DNA from 4 places in the Mesorhizobium sp. B2-5-13 genome. Region 2 is predicted to be linked to each of the others. Evidence: predicted binding sites of a transcription regulator. Region 2 holds the regulator's gene; each other region holds the start of a gene.
What was found. Region 2 encodes LexA, which represses DNA repair genes until DNA is damaged. Its sites were predicted from a motif close to TGTTCNNNNTGTGTTCNG; they were not measured.

Region 1 (3,332 bases), 120 kb from region 2:
GCGAGCACCATGGCGCCGGTGACACGGTGCGATGTTCTGGATCGATGAGTGTCGGTCATTCCTCTTTTATAGGGACCTGCCGCCACCGGAACCAGACCGATATCGTCAAATCTTCGACACCTAGCAGGATTTGATCTGGGCTCTGCCTCACGCCGCTTTCTTGCGGGTATCGAAAACATGGTCGACAATGCCCCATGCCTGGGCCTCGCGGGCAGTCATGAAATGGTCGCGGTCGAGCGTGCGTTCGACCTCTTCATAGCTGCGGCCGCAATGCTGGGCGTAGAGTTCGGTCATATGGCGTTTGGTCTGGCCGATGCGTTCGGCGTGCCGTTGGATGTCGGAAGCCTGGCCCTGGAAGCCGCCCAGCGGCTGATGCAGCAGGATGGTGGCGTTCGGCAGCGCGATGCGGCGCCCGGCCGAGCCTGCCATCAGCAGGAACGATCCCATCGATGCGGCAAAGCCCATGCACACGGTCGAGACCGGGCAGCTGATATATTGCATCGTGTCATAGATGGCGAAGCCGCTGGTCACCATTCCGCCCGGCGAGTTGATGTAGAGCGAGATCTCCTTCTCGGGATTGTCCGATTCCAGCGACAAAAGCTGCGCGCAGACCAGCGCCGAGACGTCGTCGTTGATCTCGCCGTTGATGAAGACGATGCGCTCGCGCAGCAGTCGCGAAAAAATGTCGAAGGCACGTTCGCCGCGGCTCGATTGCTCGATCACCATCGGCACAAGGCTGGCAACACCACTCATTTCTCTTCTCCGATTTCCGTGTTCAGGCCGCGCGCGGCAGCAGAAGGCGTGGTGTGTTCGCGGCAATAGGCTTTCCGGCCCCGCGCAGCGAAAGCCGGCAGCCGGCCCCCGCCATCGCAACAGCGGGCATCGCCTTGCGGGCAAAGCCGTCATGGACGATGCGCAGATGCGTGCCGCCGGAAATGGTACGGGCGAGTGTGAAGGTGACGGTGCTGTCGAGCGGTTGCGCCGCATCGTCGGACTGCTCCCGCCAGGAATAGCGCAGCAGGCGCTCGGGCTCGGCGTCGAGGATCTCGCATTCGATCGGCGCGTCAGGCCCGGCGAAGGCAAAGCGGCTGCCGGTCCGCGGACTGATGTCGTTCGGCATCATCCAGGCGGCGAGCAATTCCGGCACGGTCAGCGCCCGCCACACTTTTTCCGGCGGCTCGGCAACCTCGTATTCGAATTCGAGCGCCTCTGGAGCGATCTTGGTTTGGTTTGCGTCTTTCATTGATCGCCCGTCTTTCATTGATCGCCCGTCTTTCATTGATCCATGTCCTTCAAAACGGCCTTCAGTTTTTCAATGCGTTCCGGCCAGAACGTCCGATAGCGTTCAATCCAGGAGAGCAGCGGGGCAAGCCCCTGCGGATCGGCGCGATAATAGGCGTTGCGGCCGGCCCGCCGCTCGACCACCAGGCCAGCGCCGCGCAACACCGCCAGATGCTGGGAGACGGCCGGCTGCGACACCGTGAGGCCGCTGCGCAGTTCCGACACGCTCATCTCGCTCGCCGCGAGACGCTCGAAGACGGCGCGGCGCGTCGGGTCGGCCAAGGCGCGGAAAATCTCTGCTTCGATCATGACGAAAGCATAAGTCGATACTTATCGATTTGGCAAGCACTGTTTTGAGACCCATATGCAGCGTTCGGGCATTGCTGCCATTCCTTGACAATTGGGGGCAGTGCATATAGGAACGAAAAGGGAACAAAAACCTTGTGGGAAAAGCCAGCCTTGGCAGGCGGCCAATATCGGCAGCCTGTAAGGTGCTGCGACAAAAATTTGTTTCGGATGAGCGCGGAGAAATATCATGGCGGGTAGCGTCAATAAGGTCATTCTGGTCGGCAATCTCGGCGCGGACCCTGAAATCCGCCGCCTGAATTCGGGCGAGCCGGTCGTCAACATCCGCATCGCCACCTCGGAAAGCTGGCGCGACAAGAATTCCGGCGAGCGCAAGGAAAAGACCGAGTGGCACAATGTCGTCATCTTCAATGAGGGCATTGCCAAGGTGGCCGAGCAATATCTGAAGAAGGGCATGAAGGTTTATGTCGAGGGCCAGTTGCAGACGCGCAAATGGCAGGACCAGACCGGTGCCGACAAATATACGACCGAAGTCGTGCTGCAGAAATTCCGTGGCGAACTGCAGATGCTCGACGCGCGCGGCCAAGGTGAGGGCGGTCAGGTCGGCGGCTACAGCGGTGGCGGCAGCAGCCGTGGTTCCGATTTCGGCCAGTCGAGCCCGAACGAAGGTTTTAGCCGTGGCGGCGGTGGCGGCTCCAAAGGGGGCGGTGGCGGTGGCTCGTCGCGCGAGCTGGACGACGAGATACCGTTCTAGGATGCGGTAGTTGCCGCTTTGTAAACTATTCTGATCACCCTACGGGTATCGTTGGCGAATTACCTCATTACTGCGATTGGCCAGCGAGGGCGATTTCCTAAGCGAAAGTGCGGTATCTCGAAGTGTAAACTGAACGAGGGGTGAGCCGTTGCCTGCTCTCATCGCGGGCTGGTGGTGCGCGGCAAGGCAAGCGTCTGCGGAAGCCGCACATCATGAGGAAATGACTTTCATCGCTGCTGTGATCTAGCGGTCCCGTCCGAGCGTGACGACGGCGAGCGTTGAGCATATGGGGTAGCTTTCGACGCGAATGCGACGCCCCTGAATTTGAATGACGCTCTCACAAGCCGAGGTATCGCAGCGCCGCCGTTTGGTATTTGCGGTAGTCGACCGCCATCCGATCCCACGGCAGCACCTGTAGGCTTGATCGGGCTCGGCGAGGCCAGCGATGGGCCCAGGCGAGACCACCATACTCGAACATGCCTCAAGTGGCTTGACGAAAGAGCCGCTAGCCAGCGCCGATGAGGAGGACGATGTCGTCGTTAAGCAGGTAGCCACCACCCGTGGTCAGCTGCCCGGCACGGACCGAACATGGACCAATGCCGGAAATCGATTGGTCACGCAGGCTTATTCCAAGGCGAGCGGTTTCTCAGAAGATGCCCCTGCCGGCGCGAACGACATGGTGCGGTGATTCGCCAAACTGGCTGCCGGCGCGGCATCGCAGGGTCAAGGTCAACCTTCATTCCAGTTATCCACAGGTAAGTGAGGGTGCTGAATTCTTTGGAAACCTGTGCTCGGGAAGCGCACGCAGGCTTCCTGCAGATTTCAATCCTTGCCCTCGAATCCTTGCCGCAGAAAATAGTGTGCCAAAACAGGCATTTGTCCGCACAAGCCTCTCTTAGATCCCGATCGCTGGAGGCGCTTGCTCTTAAGTCCGGCACCGGCTCTCCTTCTGCGCGTGTCGTGCAGGAGAGAGCACATGGGAAGCAATCGG
Region 2 (3,332 bases):
AGCGCGACGGCACTGTTTGCCATCTGGCATTTCCAGCGGGTGTCGCCGCTCAGCCTGTTCGCCAATCTGGCCGTCATGCCGATCGTGTCGATCGTGATGTTCCTGGCCGTCGCCAGCGCGTTGCTGATGCCGTTCGGGTTGGATTGGCCGGCTCTCTACCTCATGGGCAAGGGCCTGACAGCGATGATCGCCATATCGGCGTGGATATCGGAGCGCTCTCCGGTCGATGGAGTCGGGCTGATTTCGCAGCAATCCGTGCTGCTGGTCACCGTCGCGTTGGTCATCGCGACGATGGCGACGACGTGGCTCCGGCTCACGGCGGTGCCATTCGCGCTTGCCGGTCTGTTGACTGTGTCGCACACGCGCGCGCCCGATGTGCTGATCTCGGAAGATGCGCGGCTGGTGGCTCTGTCGATCGGCAATGGCGAACTGGCCGTCAACCGGGAACGTCCGAACGAATTCGCAGCCGACAATTGGAAACGCGCTCTGATCTCCGAAACAATCGTCCTACCGGAAATGTTCGAGGAGACGGACGGGCAATTCGATCTTGCCACTCCCACCGACCTGCCGCTGGGATCGCCGTTCTATTGCCGCGAAGGCCTGTGCCTTGCCAGGCACCCTTCCGGCGCGATCATCGCCTATGTCGAGGATCGCAAGAACACCTGGAAGGCCTGCGCCTTCGCCGACCTGATCGTCGTCAATGACGCGACCGCCTATGACGCCTGTCATAATCCGCTGGTTCTCGTCGTCACCAAACGCCAGCTCGCCCGCAAGGGGAGTGCCGCCGTTTTCTTCGATCCCCAATCGGCCACGACGCCGGCTGAGATCGAATTCGCCGTCGTCGGACCATACCGGCCCTGGCACGAGCAGCGAAAATTCTCACGCGAGGCGAGGGGGCTGGCCCCCTATAAAAAGGCCGACAAGCCCGATGGCAAGCCAGTTCAGTAGCGCCTGATCAGCCCGACGAGCTTGCCCTGCACCTTGACCCGATCCGGTCCGAAGATGCGTGTTTCGTAGGCTGGATTGGCGGCTTCGAGCGCGATCGAGGCGCCCTTGCGGCGGAACCGCTTCAGCGTTGCTTCCTCCTCGTCGACCAGCGCCACGATGATTTCGCCCGGACTTGCTGTATCGGCATTGCGGATGATGACCGTGTCGCCGTCGAAGATACCGGCCTCGATCATCGAGTCGCCCTTGACTTCCAGCGCATAGTGCTCGCCGCCCATGATCATGTCCGGCGGCACCGAAATCGAATGCGTCTGATGCTGGATGGCATCGATCGGCACACCGGCGGCGATACGACCCATGACCGGGATGGACACGGCTGAAACTGCATCATCGTCGTTGCCGGCCGCGGCCAGGCGGGAAGGCGCCGTCGCCGGCCTGATCTGGCGGCCGAGACTGCCTTGGCCAAGGCTGCCCTGGATGACGCTTGGCGAGAACTTCTTTGCCGCATTGAGGCCCGGCGCGATCGAGTCCGGCAGCCGCAGCACTTCCAGCGCGCGCGCCCGATTGGGTAGCCGGCGAATAAAGCCGCGTTCCTCCAGCGCCGTGATCAGGCGATGGATGCCCGATTTGGAGGCAAGATCGAGCGCTTCCTTCATTTCGTCGAAGGAGGGCGGTATCCCGCTTTCCTTGAGCCGTTCGTGGATGAACATCAGCAGTTCATGTTGCTTGCGTGTCAGCATGGCGGCCCCCAAGGCATTGAACGAAAGGTCTGACCAGAATCGAAAAAACAAACCCAGAACAAACACTATCCGTTCCAGTTGTGTTCCGCAACCGTTTAAAGTTTAATGAATTTGTTAACGCGTCTGAAGTTTTTTGCCGCGACAGCGGACTGAGGCCGATCCTTTCCACGATCGGCCGGCATTGAAATCGTTTTGGTTAATGGCCTGTGGCCTATCCACTGATGGGCCTTGGCATCAGTCTTTCGGAGGGCTCTTCGCGGGTGGATTGTACAATTTATGGATCCATTATTCGCGGAACGAAACGAAACCAAAACGCCAACGATTGGTAGCTTAGGGGCGGCGATGGACCCAGGCGTTTGGCCCACTCCGGCCAGCGCATGCCAATAGGCGTCGCGCAAGCATTGAAGTCACCCGGAACCCGCTTGCAAGCTGCCGGCGCGGGCGGCGTATTTGGTCGCGCCGCTGTCTTCGCTATGGACATAGACGTGCAGGGTATAGCCGATATGCGCCGTCATCAGCGCCTTGGCCCGCTCGACGTCACGATCGAGTGCAGCTTCCATGATCGCTGTATGGTGTTCGATCGCAATCGCTTCGCACAATGCCTCCATTGCCTCTTCATAACCGTCCTTCAGGCCAGCCGCGGCCCGCAATGTCGGCGCCAGGCCGAGAAAACGATGATGCCGTCGCAGCTGATCGGCGATGGTCGAGCGGAATCGCATGAGCCAATTGGAAGTCGCCGCGCTCAGCAGCGCCGCATGGAAAGCTTCGTGGTTCTCGTCCCATTTATCGACGGCCGCATCCGAAGGATCGTCGACCGCGGTCTTGCAACGGGAGAGCCGGTAGTGGGCGGTGACAACGGCATCCTCCCACTCCTTGCCGCCTTTTTCCATCGATTCGAGGAACAGGGGTATCTCGACCACCATCCTGGCGCGTGCCAGGTCCTCCAGTTCGGCCCGCGATACCGGAGCGACCGTAAAACCACGATTGCTGATGGCGGTGACAAGGCGTTCGGCCTCTAGCCGCGACAAGGCTTCGCGCAACGGCGTCCAGCCGACGCCATAGGTGCCGCGCAGGGCACTCAGTTTGAGCGGGGCGCCCGGCATGAGGCGCGTGGTCAGGATGTCGCGCCGCAACAGCTGATAGGCGGCTTCCGTTTTTGTAGAACTCGTTTCATCGCGCATCGTGATCAATCCGTCGTCTGGCGAAAGTATATATGATATTGGGTCATAGCAACAATTATATATAATGTTTGACACCGACCGGCGGACCGACCATGATCGCCGTGGTAGCCGCGTTTCCAAGCGGCCCTGATCAAATCTGGGAGGAAATGATGTTGAAATCGAAATCCGCTTGGTTGTCGGGCTTGGCCCTGGCAGGCGCATTGATGATTAGCGCCGGCAGTGCCGCGGCCGATCAGATCCGTATCGGCATTGCCAATTTCGGCGAGCATCCGCAATTGAACGCCGCCATAGCCGGCTTCAAGAAGGCGTTGACGGATAATGGCTTCGTCGAGGGCAAGGACGTCGTCTACACGGAGAGCCACACCAATTTCGATGCATCGCTGGTGCCGCAGATGATCGCCAAGCTGCAGGCCGAGCAGCCCAAGCTGATCTACACCATCACCACGCCGGTCTCGCAGATCGCCAA
Region 3 (3,332 bases), on a different contig from region 2:
AGGCAGCGTTGCTGTCTTCCGTTTTCCAATCGCCCTGCCAACGCGCGCGCACGGCAATCATCAGCATGGCCGGTTCCGTCATCCCGGTCTGGAAAAGCCTGATCAGCTCTCTCGCGATAAAATGTGCTGCCGCGGTGTCCGGGAGAACGTCAAACTCCTGGCACATCGCGTCGAAGACCGCACGGAGCGTATCCAGATCATTGGGGTAGAAGGTGTCCGTGCGAATGGGTCGGTCAAGCATCAAGCGTCTCCAAACGAGCGAGAGTGCGATGGTCTCCCAAGCAGCGGAGCATTGCCCGCTGCCCTCGCGTTTTATGCGGCACAGCGCACGATGTGTCGCTAACCTATGATGTACCAAGCGAAGTTCGCGTACAAAGAGTCAGGCCCGTGCTCATCCGATGCCGCGCTCAACCGCACGGAGCGGTTTCCGGGTCGAAGTAAGCCACCCTCCAGAAATCGTGTTGGTCGCCTCGATGAGTGCTGGTTAGAGGGCTCGTACGCCACACTTGCGAGCAGCGGGCGAGCCCTATCCGGCGCAGGAAGGGACATAGCTGCGCGGATCCCGTTGGCCGCCCTCGTCATCCAAGAGCTACGCCGATTGCCAGGAGAGTAATCGCCATCGCGAAGACCGGTGCCAGCAACCAGCGTGCCTGGCCAATACTTTTTTCCATGACGCTTTCTTCAAATTTGCGGCGGTCAACGGCGCCGGTCATGTGACGGTTCCTCGATTTTGCTGAACGCAGACCTTTTCAGCATCATTCCAAGCCCAAAGTCCGGGATGCAAATCGGACCTAGGTACGGGCTCGGAACGTTTCGGATTCGGACACGTTCGGTCCAGGGCGATTATGCCCGAGCTCACAGGAAGGCTGTCACATGAGAATGCATTTCACCGCCGCCGCTGCTTCGTTTCTGCTCCTTGCCGGTGTCGGCATCGCTGCAGCCCAGGACGTCGTTATCGCGCCTGAACAGGACACGGTCATTCAGGAGTACGTGCACAAGCAGCCCCTCGCGTCCGTGGAAGTCCCCGGGGTCGAACTCAGCGTCGGCGCCGCGCTTCCCGACACCGTCGAGCTTCGCGAAGTTCCCAACGTCAAGTACCGCTATGTCGTGGTCCACAACCGGACAGTTCTCGTGGACCCGGGCACCCGCAAGATCATCAAGGTCTATAACTGACCAAAGTGCGGGTAGGCCCGTCGCTGATTGGGGCGACGGGCTGTACCGATTCAGAAATGGCGATCTTAGTGAGCGTCTCGCATAGACGAGGTTGGCGACAGCATCGACCATGACCGCAAATGCTGTCAACTTCCTCCCCATTCCGATATCCCGCCTTCACGGCATGCCGACCACGCGTTCACCGGTTCGGCAGAAGCGCCGCTCACTGTTAACCACCTGTCGAGTTGCGCCGCAGACCATTGTGGGCGCGCTCCGGCGGTGAGCGTCAGGGGGGTGAAGACCGGTGCTTTCTCAGCCTGGTAATCGCCGAGCGTCCGACGGTGATCACGCCGCCGCAGTCAGTCCGCACCGTCAACTTGTCGGCTTTGCGATCGATGCGGATGATGTCTCCAACAAGAACGACCTTATCTCCAGCGCGGGTTTTAGGTGGAGGGTCAACCGAATAGGGTCGGTCATACGATGGAATGTTTACTTTGGCGCGTCCGCTAGGCAGCATCGTGCTAACCGTACCCGTCAAGGTGACCTCGTCACCGATCTCAAATTCCCGGGGCACGCTATAGTGTAGCATAGACCTCCTCCGGCGCGTTCCTGATATTAATGCCGGCAAACTGACTTGGTTGCGTGAAATCGCAAGTCTCCGTGGCCCCAATCAGGCCGAGCACCCCTCTGCCAATGAGGCTTGCGGAAGCGCGGGTAGGAATTGCCGAGGCCGTCTATGAATGCATGGATTGATCGCCGCCCATCCAGCGCGCCCCTCAGGGCTGGCAATCTTGTCGACGGGGGTCGATGAACCGCGGCTCGTGACAATTCCCTTACGGAACAAAAGGAGATCAGAGACATTCTCTCCTGCTCAGACAGGAGACCTCAAATGCAGAACCTAAACGACAATGCTGATGTTTCAGCCAATATCGACAAGGACCCTGATGAATGGGTTAGTGGAGACGATCCAATGACGCCATCGCAAGCCTCATACTTGAAGACCCTGAGTGAGCAGGCCGATGACGCCGCGAGCTTCGAACAAGGGCTTAGTAAGGCCGAGGCATCCAAGCGCATCGATGCGTTAAGGGCCAAGCTGAAACTCTAACCGAACCTCCCGCGCTAGCCGTTCAATGCTGGAGACGGCGCAGCGTGTCACTTTGACGGCGCTGACGATTGCGACTGCCCCGCGAAAGCGGAGAAGGCCATTAGCCCATGTACCGCGACGCTGCTATGAACGAGTTCGATCCTTCTTGGACGCGTCCCGGGATAGGGGCAGCACGTTCGATTGAGTCGCTTCCTCTTCGAGCATCACTCGCTTTGCCCGGATCTCCTCGGGTTCGGCGTGCTCTAACCCGACAACATCGTTTCTGGTCTCTTTCAACGAAACGACGATCTCATCGAGCTTGGCATGAAGGGCGGCGGTGTCCCGATAGCCTTGAATGAGCACAACTCCGGTGATCACGATGGCCGCTACCGACGGGCATAGGTAACTGCATTCGTCAGGCCGAATGGCACCAGCGCGGTACACAGCACCTCGCTACAACCATGACATAAAAGCCAGGTGGGCGCGAAAGGAAGTCGGCCGTCAGAAAGAGGATGTGATTCATGAGGGGGTTCCTGTCGCGTACTCCTTCACGGTTGCGCCAAGGTGAAGAGGGCGACCAGCGCAGCGATAGCAACACAGATCGGTACAGCCGCGAACAGTCCAATCTCAAGAATGCGCGTCTCATTATTGCTGAACATCGTATAACCTCACTGTGTTTGAGGGATCAACAATCAACGATGAGGTCGGTTCCGACCGGTTGCTGCATCCCCTAGTACTGGCACTAGGCCCACTAAGGCATCCAATCCAAACCGAATTGGCGTTGCCGGGAGGCGCCATCGTGAATCAAGCAGAACGGCCAACAAGTCGAGCTCAGCAATTGCATTCGCAGTCTGACGATCCACAATAGGCTGCTCGCTTGTCCATAGCTTGGCGGCTGGCCTTGCTCGCTCGATCCGATCTCCTCGATAGCGCACTGCCCTTTCAAGTCCGCCTCCACCATCTCTGATTAGCTTTGCGTCGGCCGGAAAGGCACGTCATCGAGCAGCGTCGGCTCGCCCGAGGCATTCGTTTGGTGATCAGCTGGCAGGTTGCCGTTTGGGGTCATCTGGTTAATGGCATCCGGCAGATCCCTGGT
Region 4 (3,332 bases), on a different contig from region 2:
TGGTCGGCCGGCAGCGGCGTCGTCTGGTCCGGATTGCCGGAATCCCAGTTCCACAGCAGTTTACCGGTGCTCGCATCATAGGCGCGGATGACGCCGGACGGCTCCTGCGTCGAATAATTGTCGTTGACCGCGCCGCCGACGATGATCTTGCCGCCCGCGATCAGCGGCGCCGAAGTCGAGTAGTAGTAGCCCGACTTCGGATACGGCATGTTGGCCAACAAATTGAGCGTGCCGCCCTCGGCGAAGGCCGGGCAAACCTGCCCGTTGGCGGCGTCGAGCGCGATCAGCCGGGCATCCGAGGTCGGCAGGTAGACGCGCGCAGCGCAGGGCTGACCGGCGGCGCCCGCGGCATCGGCATAATAGGAAACGCCACGGCAGGTCTGGTGCTGGCGGTCCTTGTCGAGCTTGACCTTGGGATCGTAGCGCCACTTCTCCTTGCCGGTCGCCGCATCGACGGCGATGGCGAAGTTGTGCGGCGTGCAGATATAGAGCGTGTCGCCAATTTTAAGCGGTGTCACCTGGTAGGTGGTCTCGCCGACATCGTCCGGGCCCTTCACGTCACCGGTGCGGTAGGTCCAGGCCGGCTGCAGATTGGCGACATTGTCGGGCGTGATCTGGTCGAGCGGCGAATAGCGCTGGCCGAACTGGGTGCGCCCGTAATAGTGCCATTCGCCCGCGGGCACATCGCCGCCGAGATTGGCGTTGGGGATCACCTTGTCGGTGTCGAGCGCGCCGCCGATGTCCTTCGGGTCCGTGGTCATCGAATAGCCGGCCACCGCCAGCGATGCCAGCACGGCAAGGATCAGAGGCGCGCGACCGTCCGGACCGGCAAGGCCGCGCCGCGCCCACGGCGTCAGCAGCCACAGCGCCACCAGCACGATGATGCCGCCGCGCGGGCCGAGCTCCCACCAGTCGAAGCCGGTTTCCCATACCGCCCAGGCCAGGGTGCCGATCACGATCGCCGCATAGAGCCAGAGCGCCGTGGAACGGCGCCGGTAGAGCAGCCAGGCGGTGATCAGGAAGGCTAGACCGACAATGATGTAGTACCAGCTGCCGCCCAGCGAAGCTAACCAGATGCCGCCGGCGCCAAGTGCCAGGCCTATGAGGAAGAGGACGAGGGAGGCGATGGTGACAGCCAAGATGATACTCCTTCGACTGTTGCGCGCATGAGGCGGCCTTGGGCAACCCGGCATTGTGTGCCGCCCCCTGCGCAACTTTCTCCCGACCGCCGCGCCTGTCAAGCATAGGTCATGGGTCCGCGGCAGCAACCTTCTTCCGCCTGAGGTTGTTCACAACGCCGGCCGCCATGTCGCTCAAGCGGCCGTATCAGGCACTTTACCGGAACAAAACGTAGACAGTTCTGGTCTTTCGCTACCGAATCACTACATTCGGGGGCGATGTCCGGCTTTTCCGAAGACATGCCCTTTTTCGACGAACCCGATGCGCGGCCCACGGCCCCGTCGGGCATTGCCGCGCGCGCCATGGCTGCCCGCGGCGGCCAAAACAATGCGCCTGACTATCTCAGGGGCTTGAATCCCGAGCAGCGGCTGGCGGTGGAGACCACCGAAGGGCCGGTTCTGGTGCTGGCCGGCGCCGGCACCGGCAAGACCCGCGTGCTGACCACCCGCATCGCCCACATCCTCGCCACCGGCAGGGCCTTTCCCTCGCAGATCCTGGCCGTGACCTTCACGAACAAGGCCGCGCGCGAGATGAAGCAGCGCATCGGCATCCTGATCGGCGAAGGCAATGTCGAGGGCATGCCGTGGCTCGGCACCTTCCACTCGATCGGCGTGAAGCTGCTGCGCCGCCACGCCGAGCTTGCCGGCCTGAGATCCGACTTCACCATCCTCGACACAGACGACGTCGTGCGCTTGATCAAGCAGCTGATCCAGGCCGACGGCCTGGACGACAAGCGCTGGCCCGCGAAACAGTTCGCCCAGATGATTGACGGCTGGAAGAACAAGGGCCAGGGCCCGGCCGACATCGCCGAGGGCGATGCGCGCAGCTTCGCAAACGGCAAGGGCCGCGAGCTCTACAAGGCCTATCAGGAGCGGCTGCAGACACTGAACGCCTGCGACTTCGGCGACCTGCTCTGCCACCCGATCCGCATCTTCCGCGCCAATCCCGATGTGCTGAGGGACTATCACCGGCGCTTCAAATACATCCTCGTCGACGAATACCAGGACACCAACACCGCCCAATACATGTGGCTGCGGCTTCTGGCGCAGAGGCCCGAAGCGCCAAGGAGTGGTTCTCCGGGCGGTCGCGCTCCCACCGCGTCCAATTCGTCAGTCATCGACAGAACAGAAGCAGGGCGCTATAGGCCTCCAGCGCCTGAAGAAGACCCACTGGAGCATAGCCATGGATCGGCTGCTTCGGCCGAAGGCCGCAAGCCCGACCGGGCGTCCGAGCCGTTGCGAGGCCCCCGCGGAGGGCCCGCGCCGGCAGGCGCGGAACAGCCCGTGAGCGAAAACAAAGTAAACATCTGCTGTGTCGGCGATGACGACCAGTCGATCTATGGCTGGCGCGGTGCCGAGGTCGACAACATCCTGCGCTTCGACAAGGATTTTCCGGGCGCCACCATCATCCGGCTGGAGCGCAATTACCGCTCGACCGCGCACATACTGGGCGCCGCCTCCCATCTCATCGCCTACAATGAGGGCCGTTTCGGCAAGACGCTGTTCACCGATCGCAACGATCCCGAGGACGGCAAGGTCAACGTCCACGCCGCCTGGGATTCGGAGGAGGAAGCCCGCGCCATCGGCGAGACCATCGAGGCCTACCAGCGCCAGAAGCATGATTTGAACGACATGGCGATCCTTGTCCGCGCGTCCTTCCAGATGCGCGCCTTCGAGGACCGCTTCATCACGCTCGGCCTTAACTACCGCGTCATCGGCGGTCCGCGTTTTTACGAGCGCATGGAAATCCGCGACGCGCTGGCCTTCTTCCGGGTCGTCGCCAACAGCACCGACGACCTCGCCTTCGAGCGCATCGTCAATGTGCCCAAGCGCGGCTTGGGCGAAGCGACCATCCGCCAGATCCACGACACGGCCCGCGGCTTGCGCATCCCGATGCTGGAGGCGGCGGGAACGCTCGCCGAAAGCGACGAGCTGAAGCCGAAACCGCGCGCCGCGCTGCGCGAGGTCGCGGCCAATTTCGAACGCTGGCAAAAGGCGCTGGAAACCACGCCGCACACCGAACTCGCCGAGACCATTCTCGAGGAGAGCGGCTACACCGACATGTGGAAGAACGACCGCTCGGCCGAAGCCCCCGGGCGGCTCGAGAACCTCAAGGAACTGATCCGTTCCATGGAGGAGTATGAATCGCTGCGC

Region 1: a site for LexA is predicted at 1,699-1,716, ahead of FJ434_RS01310 (single-stranded DNA-binding protein). Genes of this name have one in related genera too.
Region 3: a site for LexA is predicted at 1,989-2,006, ahead of FJ434_RS11155 (DUF3072 domain-containing protein). Genes of this name have one in related genera too.
Region 4: a site for LexA is predicted at 1,340-1,357, ahead of FJ434_RS12780 (UvrD-helicase domain-containing protein). Genes of this name have one in related genera too.

What each region holds. Positions count from the first base shown of each region.
Region 1 covers NZ_VFUI01000001.1:252,207-255,538, reverse strand. Annotated here, with positions in the region: gene FJ434_RS01330 (hypothetical protein) at 1-59, opposite strand, end outside; gene FJ434_RS01325 (ATP-dependent Clp protease proteolytic subunit) at 148-753, opposite strand; gene FJ434_RS01320 (SRPBCC domain-containing protein) at 776-1,243, opposite strand; gene FJ434_RS01315 (metalloregulator ArsR/SmtB family transcription factor) at 1,276-1,590, opposite strand; gene FJ434_RS01310 (single-stranded DNA-binding protein) at 1,817-2,341, shown strand; gene FJ434_RS01305 (hypothetical protein) at 2,787-3,029, shown strand.
Region 2 covers NZ_VFUI01000001.1:134,382-137,713, reverse strand. Annotated here, with positions in the region: gene FJ434_RS00730 (ComEC/Rec2 family competence protein) at 1-948, shown strand, start outside; gene lexA (transcriptional repressor LexA) at 942-1,685, opposite strand; gene FJ434_RS00720 (GntR family transcriptional regulator) at 2,093-2,866, opposite strand; gene FJ434_RS00715 (ABC transporter substrate-binding protein) at 3,016-3,332, shown strand, end outside.
Region 3 covers NZ_VFUI01000005.1:172,992-176,323, forward strand. Annotated here, with positions in the region: gene FJ434_RS11140 (hypothetical protein) at 1-241, opposite strand, end outside; gene FJ434_RS30465 (hypothetical protein) at 579-713, opposite strand; gene FJ434_RS11145 (DUF1236 domain-containing protein) at 874-1,173, shown strand; gene FJ434_RS11155 (DUF3072 domain-containing protein) at 2,042-2,257, shown strand; partial or broken gene FJ434_RS11160 (low affinity iron permease family protein) at 2,381-2,759, opposite strand; gene FJ434_RS11165 (DUF4112 domain-containing protein) at 2,929-3,171, opposite strand; gene FJ434_RS30145 (YidB family protein) at 3,204-3,332, opposite strand, start outside.
Region 4 covers NZ_VFUI01000006.1:129,723-133,054, forward strand. Annotated here, with positions in the region: gene FJ434_RS12775 (glucose/quinate/shikimate family membrane-bound PQQ-dependent dehydrogenase) at 1-1,139, opposite strand, end outside; gene FJ434_RS12780 (UvrD-helicase domain-containing protein) at 1,398-3,332, shown strand, end outside.